2 regions of the Pseudonocardia phyllosphaerae genome follow, and region 1 is predicted to be linked to the other one. Evidence: predicted binding sites of a transcription regulator. Region 1 holds the regulator's gene; the other holds the start of a gene.
What was found. Region 1 encodes LexA, which represses DNA repair genes until DNA is damaged. Its sites were predicted from a motif close to CGAACACGTGTTCG; they were not measured.

Region 2: ACLE50_RS02695 (BldC family transcriptional regulator) is a predicted target of LexA. The motif match lies at 1,354-1,367, and genes of this name have one in related genera.

What each region holds. Positions count from the first base shown of each region.
Region 1 is NZ_JBKGXS010000014.1:62,459-68,279, reverse strand. Features, by position in the region: gene ACLE50_RS21870 (vitamin B12-dependent ribonucleotide reductase) at 1-1,364, opposite strand, end outside; gene nrdR (transcriptional regulator NrdR) at 1,512-2,000, opposite strand; gene ACLE50_RS21860 (hypothetical protein) at 2,399-3,049, opposite strand; gene lexA (transcriptional repressor LexA) at 3,477-4,229, shown strand; gene ACLE50_RS21850 (SdiA-regulated/phytase-like domain-containing protein) at 4,238-5,296, opposite strand; gene hflX (GTPase HflX) at 5,398-5,821, opposite strand, start outside.
Region 2 is NZ_JBKGXS010000001.1:569,589-575,409, reverse strand. Features, by position in the region: gene ACLE50_RS02705 (1,4-dihydroxy-2-naphthoate polyprenyltransferase) at 1-732, shown strand, start outside; gene ACLE50_RS02700 (DUF4229 domain-containing protein) at 685-1,101, opposite strand; gene ACLE50_RS02695 (BldC family transcriptional regulator) at 1,486-1,698, shown strand; gene ACLE50_RS02690 (hypothetical protein) at 1,840-2,079, shown strand; gene ACLE50_RS02685 (nucleotide-binding protein) at 2,101-4,326, opposite strand; gene ccsB (c-type cytochrome biogenesis protein CcsB) at 4,370-5,344, opposite strand; gene resB (cytochrome c biogenesis protein ResB) at 5,350-5,821, opposite strand, start outside.

The sequences.
Region 1 (5,821 bases):
GCGCCCAGGTTGGCGTAGCCGATGCCCAGCTGGCGGAACTTCCGCGTGGTGTCCGCGATCGGGTCGGTCGGGAAGTCCGCGAAGCAGATGGAGATGTCCATCGCGGTGATGATCAGCTCGACGGCCTTCGCGAAGGTCTCGGCGTCGAACGTGTCGTCGGCGTCGAGGAACTTCAGCAGGTTCAGCGAGGCCAGGTTGCAGCTGGAGTTGTCCAGGTGCATGTACTCCGAGCACGGGTTCGACGCGCTGATCCGCCCGGACTCCGGGCAGGTGTGCCAGTCGTTGATCGTGCCGTCGTACTGGATGCCGGGGTCGGCGCAGTTCCAGGCGGCGGTGGCGATCTCCCGGAACAGCTTGCGGCCGTCGATGCGGTCGATGACCTCACCGGTCATCCGGGCGCGCAGCCCGAACTCGGTGCCCTCCTCGACCGAGCGCATGAACTCGTCGTTCACGCGGACCGAGTTGTTCGCGTTCTGGTACTGCACCGAGGTGATGTCGGAGCCGCCCAGGTCCATGTCGAAGCCCGCGTCGCGCAGGACGCGGATCTTCGCCTCCTCCTGGGCCTTGGTCTCGACGAACTCCTCGATGTCGGGGTGGTCGACGTCGAGCACGACCATCTTCGCCGCGCGCCGGGTGGCGCCACCGGACTTGATGGTGCCCGCGGACGCGTCGGCACCGCGCATGAACGAGACCGGGCCCGAGGCGGTGCCGCCGGAGGACAGCAGCTCCTTCGACGACCGGATGCGGGACAGGTTCAGGCCGGCACCGGAGCCGCCCTTGAAGATCAGGCCCTCCTCGCGATACCAGTTCAGGATCGACTCCATGGTGTCGTCGACCGAGAGGATGAAGCAGGCGCTGACCTGCTGCGGGCTGGCGGTGCCGACGTTGAACCACACCGGCGAGTTGAAGCTGAACACCTGGTGCAGCAGCATCCAGGTGAGCTCATGGTCGAAGATCTCGGCGTCGGCCTCGGTGGCGAAGTAGCCGTGCTCGATACCGGCTCGGCGGTAGGTGCCGACGACCCGGTCGATCAGCTGACGCAGGCTCGACTCGCGGGTTGCGCTGCCCACGGCGCCGCGGAAGTACTTGCTGGTGACGATGTTGGTGGCGTTCACCGACCAGGACGACGGGAACTCCACGCCGCGCTGCTCGAAGTTGACCGTCCCGTCGCGCCAGTTCGTCATGACGACGTCGCGGCGCTCCCACTCCACCTCGTCGTAGGGGTGGACGCCCTCGGTGGTGAAGACGCGCTGCACGGGCAGGCCGCGGCGCTTGGCGCCGGCCTTGCCCCGGTTGCGCGCGGTCTTCGCCGGCGCGTCCGCGCCGTCCGCTCCGGTGGTCGGGCCCCCGACGGTCTCGGTCATGAACTTCCTCCGCACATCCGACATGTCGTGTTGTGTCCGCGCGCTGGGGTGCGCGGACGACGGGCGGCGACGTGCGCCACCCGCTCCCCCGTCCTGCTCGTGTGACCTCGCCCGCGGGTGCGTCACGCACGGCGGGCGGGGCCACGGTCAGCCGTCGGGTGGGCCGGCCTCGTCGTCGGCTGCTTCCCCGGCAGCCGCCGAACGCAGGTCGGCGATCTCCTTCTCGAAGTCCTCGATGGACGAGAACGACCGGTAGACGCTCGCGAACCTCAGGTAGGCGACCTCGTCGAGCTCCCGCAGCGGGCCCAGGATCGCCAGGCCGACCTCGTGGCTGGGGATCTCGGCCGCACCGTTGGCGCGCACCGCCTCCTCGACCTTGTGCGCGAGCTGCTGCAGGTCGTCCTCGTCGACCGGCCTGCCCTGGCACGCGCGCCGCACCCCGCCGACGACCTTGTGCCGGCTGAAGGGTTCGGTCACCCCGCTGCGCTTGACGACGGCGAGCACGGCCTCCTCGACCGTGGTGAACCGCCGCTGGCAGGAGGTGCAGGACCGGCGACGGCGGGTGCAGGTCCCGTCCTCGGTGGTCCGCGAGTCGATGACGCGGGAGTCCGGGCAGCGGCAGAACGGGCACTTCACAGCGCGCGCACCCCTTTCCCCGACGGCGACCGGTCACCGGTCTGTTGCGTGGTCCACTCCCCATCTCTGGGCGAACGACACCACTGTAACCCCCACATGTAGGGGCCACCATCGCCGGGCAACCCCACATCACGGCTTCGCCCGATCGTGCGGAGCAGCCTCGCACACCGTGTCCGAGGCCCGGCCGGGCCCGGTCGATCATGGACACGTGCATATCCGCTGATCAGACCGGGAGGCCCCGCCGGACCGACCGCCGGACGTCCGCGTCCGGTCGCGCCGGGCGGCGTCCCCCGTCGGGGACATGCGGCACGACCGCGCCGGGCGGCACCGGCGTGTCGCGGCCCCGCGCGCCGCCTGCGAGAGGCCCGGGCACGGCCCCGGCAGCGGCCCGCAGCGCCTCAGCGACCGTCGAGCACGCTCGCCGCGGGCGCACCCGGCACGTCGTGCGCCGCGGCGGTGTTCCAGCCGTGCGCGGAGTCGCCGAGCAGGCCGAGCACGACGACAGCCGTGGCCGAGGCCAGCGCGGTCGCCACCCCGACCAGGACCCGCTCACCGCGGCCGGCCGCCCGCCGCGACACCGGACGCAGGCGCGGCCGCGCCACACAGGCCCGCCCGGCCGGTCGCACCGCACGCAGCACCGGTGGCCCCACCGGCACCGCCGGGACGGCCACGCCCGCCGAGCCATCGGCACGCGACGCGTGCAGCGCACGGCCCGCGGGGTGCCGGTCCGAACCGAGCGGACGCCGGGGCGGCACCGGACGCAGCGGGGTGACAACCGCACCCCGCCCCTGCGACGCCCCCTCGGGGACCTGCGACGCAGGCACACCCGGCGCCGGCCCGGCGGTCCGCGGCACGCCCCACGGCGCCGCGACGGGCGCGTCCGGGCAGCTCACCGAGCGCAGCCCGGTGGACGCCCGCTGCGCGGCGAGGCCACGGCCCGCACGGCCGGCGGCCCCGCCGCACGGCCGCACCCGTGCTCGTGTGCGCCGACCGGCGACCCGCTCCGCGGACCGGCCACCGGCCCACCGACTCACCTCGAGCTCCGGCATGTCTCCTCCTGCTGGTCTCCGGCCGCCGCCCGGGGACGGGCGGCCGTGTCGCCGTCGGTCGCCCGGCCGGGCGTCGACGTGGGCCCGGCCGGCGACCCTTCCCCGGGGTCGTCGAACGAGCGTGCGAGCTGTGTAGCAGCGCCCACCGACAGGAATGACGTCTCCGCTGGTGGGAGCACCCGCGGACCCGATCGGAACCTCCGGTCTCCGCGGGCGGCACCCCGGCCGGGACCCCGCGTACGGAACCCCCGGCCGGAGTGGCCACATGATCGATCGAACCGGTGTTCGATCGAACGCTCGTGCGATGTTGTACCACCGGAGCCGGTACCGTGGCACGACACGCCGGTACACCGTTCGAACGAATGTTTGGCGCTCGGGCCGTTTACCGCTAGTGTTCGAGGCGGTACACCTGAGGAGGCGAAGTTCCATGGCAGGCGACGAGGCAGGCGGGTCCCGCGGCGGGCCCGCCGGGGCCGTGTCCGCAGAGGCCCGGGGGGCCGTGTCGGCGGAGGTCCGGCAGCTCCACGACCCGGACCTCGCGAAGCTGACCCCGCGGCAGCGGAAGGTCCTGAAGGTCATCCGCGAGTGGGTCGAGCGCTACGGCTACCCGCCGAGCGTCCGCGAGATCGGCGACGCGGTGGGACTGACCTCCACGTCGTCGGTGCACCACCAGCTGCGGACCCTGGAGCGCAAGGGCTTCCTGCGGCGCGACCCGAACCGCACGCGTGCGGTCGACGTGCGCAGCCCCGACACCGGCTCCGCAGACGGCTCGGCAGACACCGAGGCGTCGCGGTCCGAGCACCCTGCGCCGGCGTTCGTCCCGCTCATCGGTGACATCGCGGCCGGCGGGCCGATCCTGGCCGAGCAGGCCGTGCAGGACGTGTTCCCACTCCCCCGCGAGATCGTCGGCGAGGGCACCCTCTTCCTGCTCAACGTCAAGGGCGACTCGATGGTGAACGCCGCCATCACCGACGGCGACTGGGTGGTCGTCCGGCAGCAGCCCGTGGCCGAGCAGGGCGAGGTCGTCGCGGCGATGATCGACGGCGAGGCGACGGTGAAGACGTTCCGCCGCAAGGACGGTCACATCTGGCTGATGCCGGCGAACGACGCCTACGAGCCCATCCCGGGCGACGACGCGTCGATCCTCGGACGGGTCGTGGCGGTCCTGCGCCGGCTCTGAGCCCCCGGTCAGCGGGGCGGGCGGGTACGGCGCGTCCGGAACCACGTCTGCGCCAGCATGGCGGCGATCCCGGCCAGCGCCACCGCCGTGACGGCCGCGACCCCGGTCGTGGCCGCGGACCAGCCGGAGACGGCGACGTCCGGTGCGGCAGGCGGCTGGGCGAGCACCGGTGCGCCCGGTCCGGTCGCCACGGCCACCGCCCCGGGCACCGTCCGGATCGCCGCGTGCTCGAGCCCGCGCTCCTCGCCGCCCGAGTGCAGCGTCCCGCGAGCATCCAGGGCGAGCGCCTCCCCCTGCGGCTCGTCGGGCAGTGGCACCGGCGTCGGCGCCCCACGCAGCGCCGTGACCAGCGCGTCCGCCGTCGCCGGCCCCTCGGCAGGCAGCCGGAACAGCCACGCGTCGGTGTAGGTCCGCAGCCCGACCACCCGGCCGGACGCACCCCGCGGTGACAGCGCGCCACCGGTGACCGTACGGCTGCCCGCGACGCCGAGCGGACCGCCACCGGTCTCCGACCAGGGCAGCACGACCTCCGCGGCGCGGACCAGCGGCACCGGCGCGCTCCCGGCGCGACCGGATGCGGTCAGCGGACCCGCCGTCCGGTACACCCCCGCGGCGCCGGTGGTCTTGTCGACGATCAGCGGTACGCCGTCGTCGGAGACCACCAGGGCCTCGGCGTCGCGCGGGCCGTCCGGGTAACGCAGGTCGTAGACCCGCGGAGGGCCGGAGACCGGCAGCCCGACCAGCCGCACCGTGGCACGGCGGACGGCGTTGTCGCCGGTGTCGGCGAGCCAGAGCGTGCCGTCCGGCCCGAGCGCGAGGTCCTCCACGTCGGTCACCGGGACCGGCACGGTCCGCTCACCGGTGACCGCGCAGCTGCGCGGGTCGACCGAGAACACCCGGGCCGTACCCCCGCCGTCGACGATCGCGCGGTACCCCTGGGTACCGGACGGGTCCACGACCAGGCCGGACAGCTCGTCGAGCCGGGAGTCGTCGACGGTGCAGCCGGGTTGCGGCGCGGCCGCCGCACCGGTGCCCACCGCGGCCGGCAGCACCATCGGGGCCGGCACGGCCGCCGCCGGTACGACAGCGGCCGGCAGAGGCCCGAACACCGCGACCGCCACCACCGACGCGGCGAGTGCGGCCGGCACCGCGGGGCGGGGCCGGAGGCTCAGCGCCCGGCCGCCGTCGCGGGAAGGTCGGGGTCGGCAGGGGCAACGGGCCCGGCGGCATCGGCCGTACGCGCGGAGCCGGTGGTGTCGCCGGAGAGCTCCGCCGGGGCGGAACCCGCCACCGCGTACGGCAGGACCGCGGTCCCCAGCTCCGGGCCGACGCGGGCACGCAGCCGGGTGCCGTCGCCGACGTAGTCCTCGGCGAGGACCTCGCCCTCCTGGTGCAGCCGTGCCACCAGCGCACCCTCGGTGTAGGGCAGCAGCAGGTCGACCTCGTACTCCGGGCGCGGCAGCTCGTCGGCGATCCGCTCGCGCAGCTTCTCGACGCCGGCGCCGCTGTGCGCGGAGACGAACACCGCGCCGGTCTGGGCGTGCCGCAGCCGGGCCAGCGCGAGATCCCCGGCGGCGTCGGTCTTGTTGATC
Region 2 (5,821 bases), on a different contig from region 1:
GCGGTCGCGCTGGTGATCGGCGTCAACTTCGCGAACGACTACTCCGACGGCATCCGCGGCACCGACGACGACCGCGTCGGGCCGCAGCGACTGGTCGGCTCCCGCGCCGCGTCGCCGTCGCTGGTGAAGTACGCCGCGTTCGGCTGCTTCGGGGTCGCCGCCGTCGCCGGGCTCGTACTGACGGCACTGTCCGGGCAGTGGTGGCTGATCGCCGTCGGCGCGGTCTGCATCGTCGGTGCCTGGTACTACACCGGCGGCGCACGCCCCTACGGCTACGCCGGCCTCGGCGAGGTCGCGGTGTTCGTGTTCTTCGGCCCCGTCGCCGTACTCGGCACGATGCTCACCCAGGCCGGGACGGTCGATGCCGAGGCGGTCGCCGGCGCGGTCGGCGTCGGGCTCCTGTGCTGCGCCGTGCTCGTCGCGAACAACCTGCGCGACATCCCCGGCGACCGCGTCGTCGGGAAGCGGACCCTGGCCGTACGGCTGGGCGAGCGCGGCACCCGCACGCTCTACCTGCTGCTCGCGGCGGTGCCGTTCGTGCTGGCGGTGGGGGCCTCGTTCGACCGGATCGGGGCGCTGCTGGCCCTGCTCGCGATCCCGGTGGCAGTCCGTCCGGTGCGGACCGTGCTCGGCGGCGCGGAGGGCCCGGCACTGATCCCGGTCCTGCGCGACACCGGCCTGCTGCTACTGGCCTGGTCGGTGCTCACCGGCGTCGGTCTCGCCCTCGGCTGAGGCGGGCGCGGAACCTTCACCCGAGGAGCCGGCCGCACCATCGGGCGACGTGCCGGCCGATGGCTCGGCGTCGCCACGCAGCTGGGCCCGCAGCGACGCCCGCTCGGCCGAGCGCCGGGCCGTGGCCTGTGCGACGGCCGTCTCCATCCGCGCCCGCAGGCCGCGGAAGAGCACCATCGACAGCGGCAACGCGACGACGAGCGCGACGAGCAGCGCGACCAGCGCCGGCACCCCGGCGAGCACCAGGACGAGCGCGATGACCGCGACCAGCGCGACCCGGGCCAGGGTGTAGAGCGCGACCGCTGCGGCGAGCCCGGGCTCACGCGAGCGGGCACGGGCCGCAGCCTGCGGCGGGGTCGGAGCGGACATGCCACCAGGGTACGGACCGGTGCGCGCGGGCCGTCCGGACCGGCGGCCCGTCACCCAGGAGCCTTTACCTTCGGACGGGACACGCGGCCGCGGGCCGCACCCCGGAGCACTGCGACGTTGCTACGGTCGGAGCAGGCCACCCGGCGTACGGTCGAAGATCTGCAGGTCGGCGCCGCGAGATCGCCCCGATGCCTCCCCGGTTGTCCGGTTCGGCCAGCTCGCCGGTTTTGCCCTTTAAGAACCCTTTACCTCCGGACAACCGTTCGAGTACCTGGGGTCTGTGGTGTCACGATGGCCCGGAACGCGGAGCGATGCACCGCCCCGCGCGACAACCGCTCCGCGCGGCACCGGCACCACCGCGCTGCACTTCCTGGAGGACCACCAATGGCAGCTCCGACGCAGGCCCCCGAGCGACTGCTGACCCCGGGCGAGGTGGCCACGCTGTTCCGGGTCGACCCGAAGACCGTCACCCGCTGGGCGTCGGCCGGCCGGATCGGCTCCATCCGCACCCCGGGCGGGCACCGCCGGTTCCGCGAGTCCGAGGTCCGCGGCCTGCTCGCCGACCTGACCAGCGAGGCCTCCCCCGAGATGCGCTGAGCCCACCCTCGGTACCGCTCTCGCGGCGTCGTCGTACGGCGCCGCACCGACGGCCCGTCACCGCCACGATCGTGCGGGACGGGCCGTTCGTCACCCGCCCGACGGGTGACCTTCGCTAGTCTGGGCCGCGGAGGTGGCCTGATGTTGTTCTTGATCTTGCTGGTGGGTGCCGCCGTCGTCGCCGTACTGCTGGTTCGCACGCTGCGGACCGAGCAGATGTCCTCGGAGGCCTCCTCGTACCGCCCGGACCTCCCGTGGCCCACCTCGGGTCAGCGCGCCGAGCGCCCCCGCGCCACCGGCCCGGACGACGACCCGGAGTTCCTGCGCGAGCTCGGCGAGCGGGTCCGCAACCAGGACGAGCCGCCGGAGCCGCGCGGCTGACACCCGGCCCGGCGGGTCTCCTCAGACCGGGAACCCGTCCGCCACCGACGCGGCCAGCTCCAGCAGCGCGGCACGGGTCGGCTCTTCGAGGCTGTCGAGGTCGATCTCCGCCCCCTCCTCCAGGTGCGGGTCGAACGGCACCCGCACGACCGCCCGGCAGCGCCCGGCGAAGTGCTCCGCGACGCGGTCCAGGTCGACCCCGCCGCCGGCTCGCCGGAACACCGAGTTGATGACGACGACGGCGTTGCGCACCAGCGCCGTGTAGCCGTGCGCGTCCAGCCAGTCCAGCGTCGCCGACGCGCTGCGCGCCCCGTCGATCGAGCCCGACGAGACGATCACGATCTGGTCGGCCAGCCCCAGCACCCCGTACATCGCGGAGTGCATCAGGCCGGTGCCGCAGTCGGTGAGCACCAGGCTGTAGAAGTGTTCGAGCAGGTCGAGGGCCTGCCGGTAGTCCTCCTCGCTGAACGCCTCTGACACGGCCGGGTCCTGCTCGCTGGCCAGCACCTCGAGCCTGGACGCGCCCTGCGAGGTGTAGGCGCGGACGTCGGTGTAGCGGCGGACCTGCGGAGCGTCGCGCAGCAGGTGACGCACGGTCGCCGTGGTCTCCAGCGGGATCTTCTGGCTCAGCGTGCCACGGTCGGGGTTCGCGTCGACCGCGACGACCCGGTCACCCCGGTGCGCGGCGAACGTCGCGCCCAGGGTGGCGGTGACGGTCGTCTTCCCGACGCCACCCTTGAGGCTCAGCATCGCGATCTTGTACGACGTCGGCAGCGGCCGCTTGACCCGCGTCTCCAGCTCCCGCAGGTGCAGCTCGGCGGGACTCTCGCCCGGGTTCCACAGACCGCGGGTGAGCACGTAGACGAACCGGCGCCAGCCGCTCTGCGGGACGCGGCGGGCGTTGTGCGGGTGCCGGGACCGTGCGAGGTCCAGGCCGTGGGCGTGCGGGTCGTCGCCGCGGCGGTGCTGGGCGGATCGGGGTTCCGGGGCCTCCGGCGGCGTCGTGCGGCGCGGGCGCGGCGCCGGAGGTGTACGCGGGGTGCCGTCGGTGTTCCAGCCGGAACGACGGGTGCGCGGAGACTGCTCCGGTGCCTGGTCCGCGGCCTCCGGGGCAGGGGCGTCGGGCCCCGCGGGGTCACCGGTCCCGCGTGCTGCCGCTCCCGCGGCGACCGCGCCACCACCGGCTGCGGCGCCCAGGGTCGTCGCCGCACCCGCGGACACGCCGCCGGCGCCCAGGGCCTGGTCGTGCCCGGCGGAATCCTGCCTCGACGAGTCGTCCCGGGCCGGGTCGTACGGGGCGGGGTCGTACGGGGCGGGACCGTGCCCGGAGGTGTCCTGCGGCACGGCGCCGTTCACCGGTCCGCCCTGCTCCGGGGTGTGCCCGTCCGCCGGAGTGTGCGAGTCCGACGGGGTGTCCTGCTGCGGGGCGCCGTTCTGTGCGCGCGGGCGCCCGTTGCGGGGCGGACCGGCCCAGGCCGGGGCGTCCTCCGGGGCCGGACCGGCCTCGGGGCGCCGCCAGAGGACGCCGGTGTCGTCGTCGGGGACGGAGGTGTTCCACCACGGCTCCGCGGAGCCGCCGGGGTGGTAGAGGCCGGTGTCGTCCGGCCCGACGTCCCCCGTGCCGGCGCGGGACGGCTTCTCACCCGGGCCCGCAGCGCGCGGCGCCGGCGGCTCGGCGACCCGGGCACCCGGGCCGTTCTCGTGGCCGGCACCGTTCTCACGGCCGGCACTGTTCTCACGGCCGGCACCGTTCTCGCGGCGGGAGCCGTTCTCGTGGCCGGGGCCGTGCTCACGGCTCTGCTCACGACCCTGATCGTGGCTCTGCCCGGAACCGGCGGGGTCCGTGGCTGCCGCGTCCGGGGACTGCTGCACCGCCGAGAGGTCGATGCCGCGCGGCGGCGTGCAGGGGTCGATCTCGTCGACCAGCTCGTCGTCGACCTCGGGGACCTCGCTGCCCCACTCGTCACCCCACGCCGATCCCGACGGCGGGGTGGCGGTGCCGATCCCGGCCCGCCCGGGTGCGGGGGCCGCGGCCGCCCGCTCCGCCGCGGACGGCGGCCGGGTGCCGCTGCCCTCCGGCGTCGCCCCGGAGCCGGTGGACGCGGTGGACGCGGCCGGTCCGTCGGTGTCCTGGCCCCTGCGGCGGCGCCCTGAGGACCGTCCGGACGCGTCCGCCGCACCCCAGCGCTCACGCACGTAGCGGCCGACCGATCCGTCGGGCTGCTCGCCGGTCCCGTTGTCGCTCACGTGCTACGACGTTAGCCGGGCTCGTCGCACTGGTCGAGACGAGTCACAGACCCGCGTAGGAGTGCATCCCCGAGACGACCATGTTGATGAAGAACAGGTTGAACACGATCGTGACGAACGCGGCGATGTTGATCCACGCCGCGCGCGAGGTCCGCCAGCCCGAGGTGGCGCGTGCGTGCAGGTAGGCGGCGTAGAGCACCCACGCGACGAACGCGACCGTCTCCTTGGGGTCCCAGCTCCAGAACGAGTTCCAGGCCGCCTCGGCCCACACGGCACCGGTGATGATCCCGAACGTGTAGAGCGGGAACGCGAACACCGTCACCCGGTACGCCAACCGGTCGAGCGACTCCGCCGAGGGCAGCTTCGCCGCGAACGAGGCCGGCTTCCCGTTGCGGGCGAGCATGAACAGCACGCTCGCGACCCCCGGGATGAGCAGCAGACCGGACCCGATGGTGATCGTGGTCACGTGAATGGTGATCCAGTAGGACTGCAGCGCGGGCAGCACCGGCGCGGCCTGCAGGTACAGCACGGTCCCGGTGAGGAACATCAGCAGCACGACCGGGGTCAGCACGAACACCCCGGCCGGGCGCAGCGACGGGTGCTTGCGCACCAGCACCAGCCAGCCGACGACGGCCATCAGCGACAGCGCCGAGCAGAACTCGTACATGTTGCCCAGCGGCCACCGGTACGCGGCGAGGCCGCGGAACACGATCGAGCCGAGGTGCAGCAGCGCGGCCAGGACCATCAGCGAGACGCCGATCCGGCCGTAGCGGTCCGGGCGGGCGCGCTTCGGCCGGTCGCCGGTCTCCGGCGGCTCCTCCACGGTGTCGGGCCCGTCCGGGACCGCGCCGCCGGAAGCGCCGACCGCGGCCGGTTCCGGCGCGGCGGCCGGCATGACGCGTGCGACCCGGGCCGCCGCGTACTCCAGCGCACCGAACACCAGCGCGATCAGCAGCACCACGAGCGCGGCCTGGAAGAGCCGGTCGCTCCACAGCGCCATCACCGGATCGACGAGCATCGCCCTCAACCGTCCTTCTTCGTCGTCTCGAGCAGCTCGCCGGAGAGCCGGTCGAACTCCTCGCCGTAGCCGGCCCGGTCGGTCCGGGCCAGGCCTCCCACCTCGACATGGCTGCCCCCGGTCCCGTCCGGGCGGACCCGGACCCAGAACCGGCGGCGCTTGACCGTCAGCGACAGGGTGAGCCCCGCCAGCATGACGATCGCCGAGGCGAGCACCCAGCCCTGGGCCGGGTCGTGGCCGACCAGCAGGTTCACCCAGGGGGTGACGCCGTCGAACCGGACGGTCGTGCCGTCCGGGAGCCTCGTGGTGTCCCCGATGCCCAGGCGTGCCTTCGCGACCGAGCGGAGCTCGCCGTCGTCGATCTTGCGCTGGTCCACCGAGTAGATCGACTGTCCGCGGCCGTCGTCGATGCCCAGGTCACCCAGCATGACGTTCACGTCGGCGGTCGGCGCGCGCAGGTCGGGGTGCACCGACACC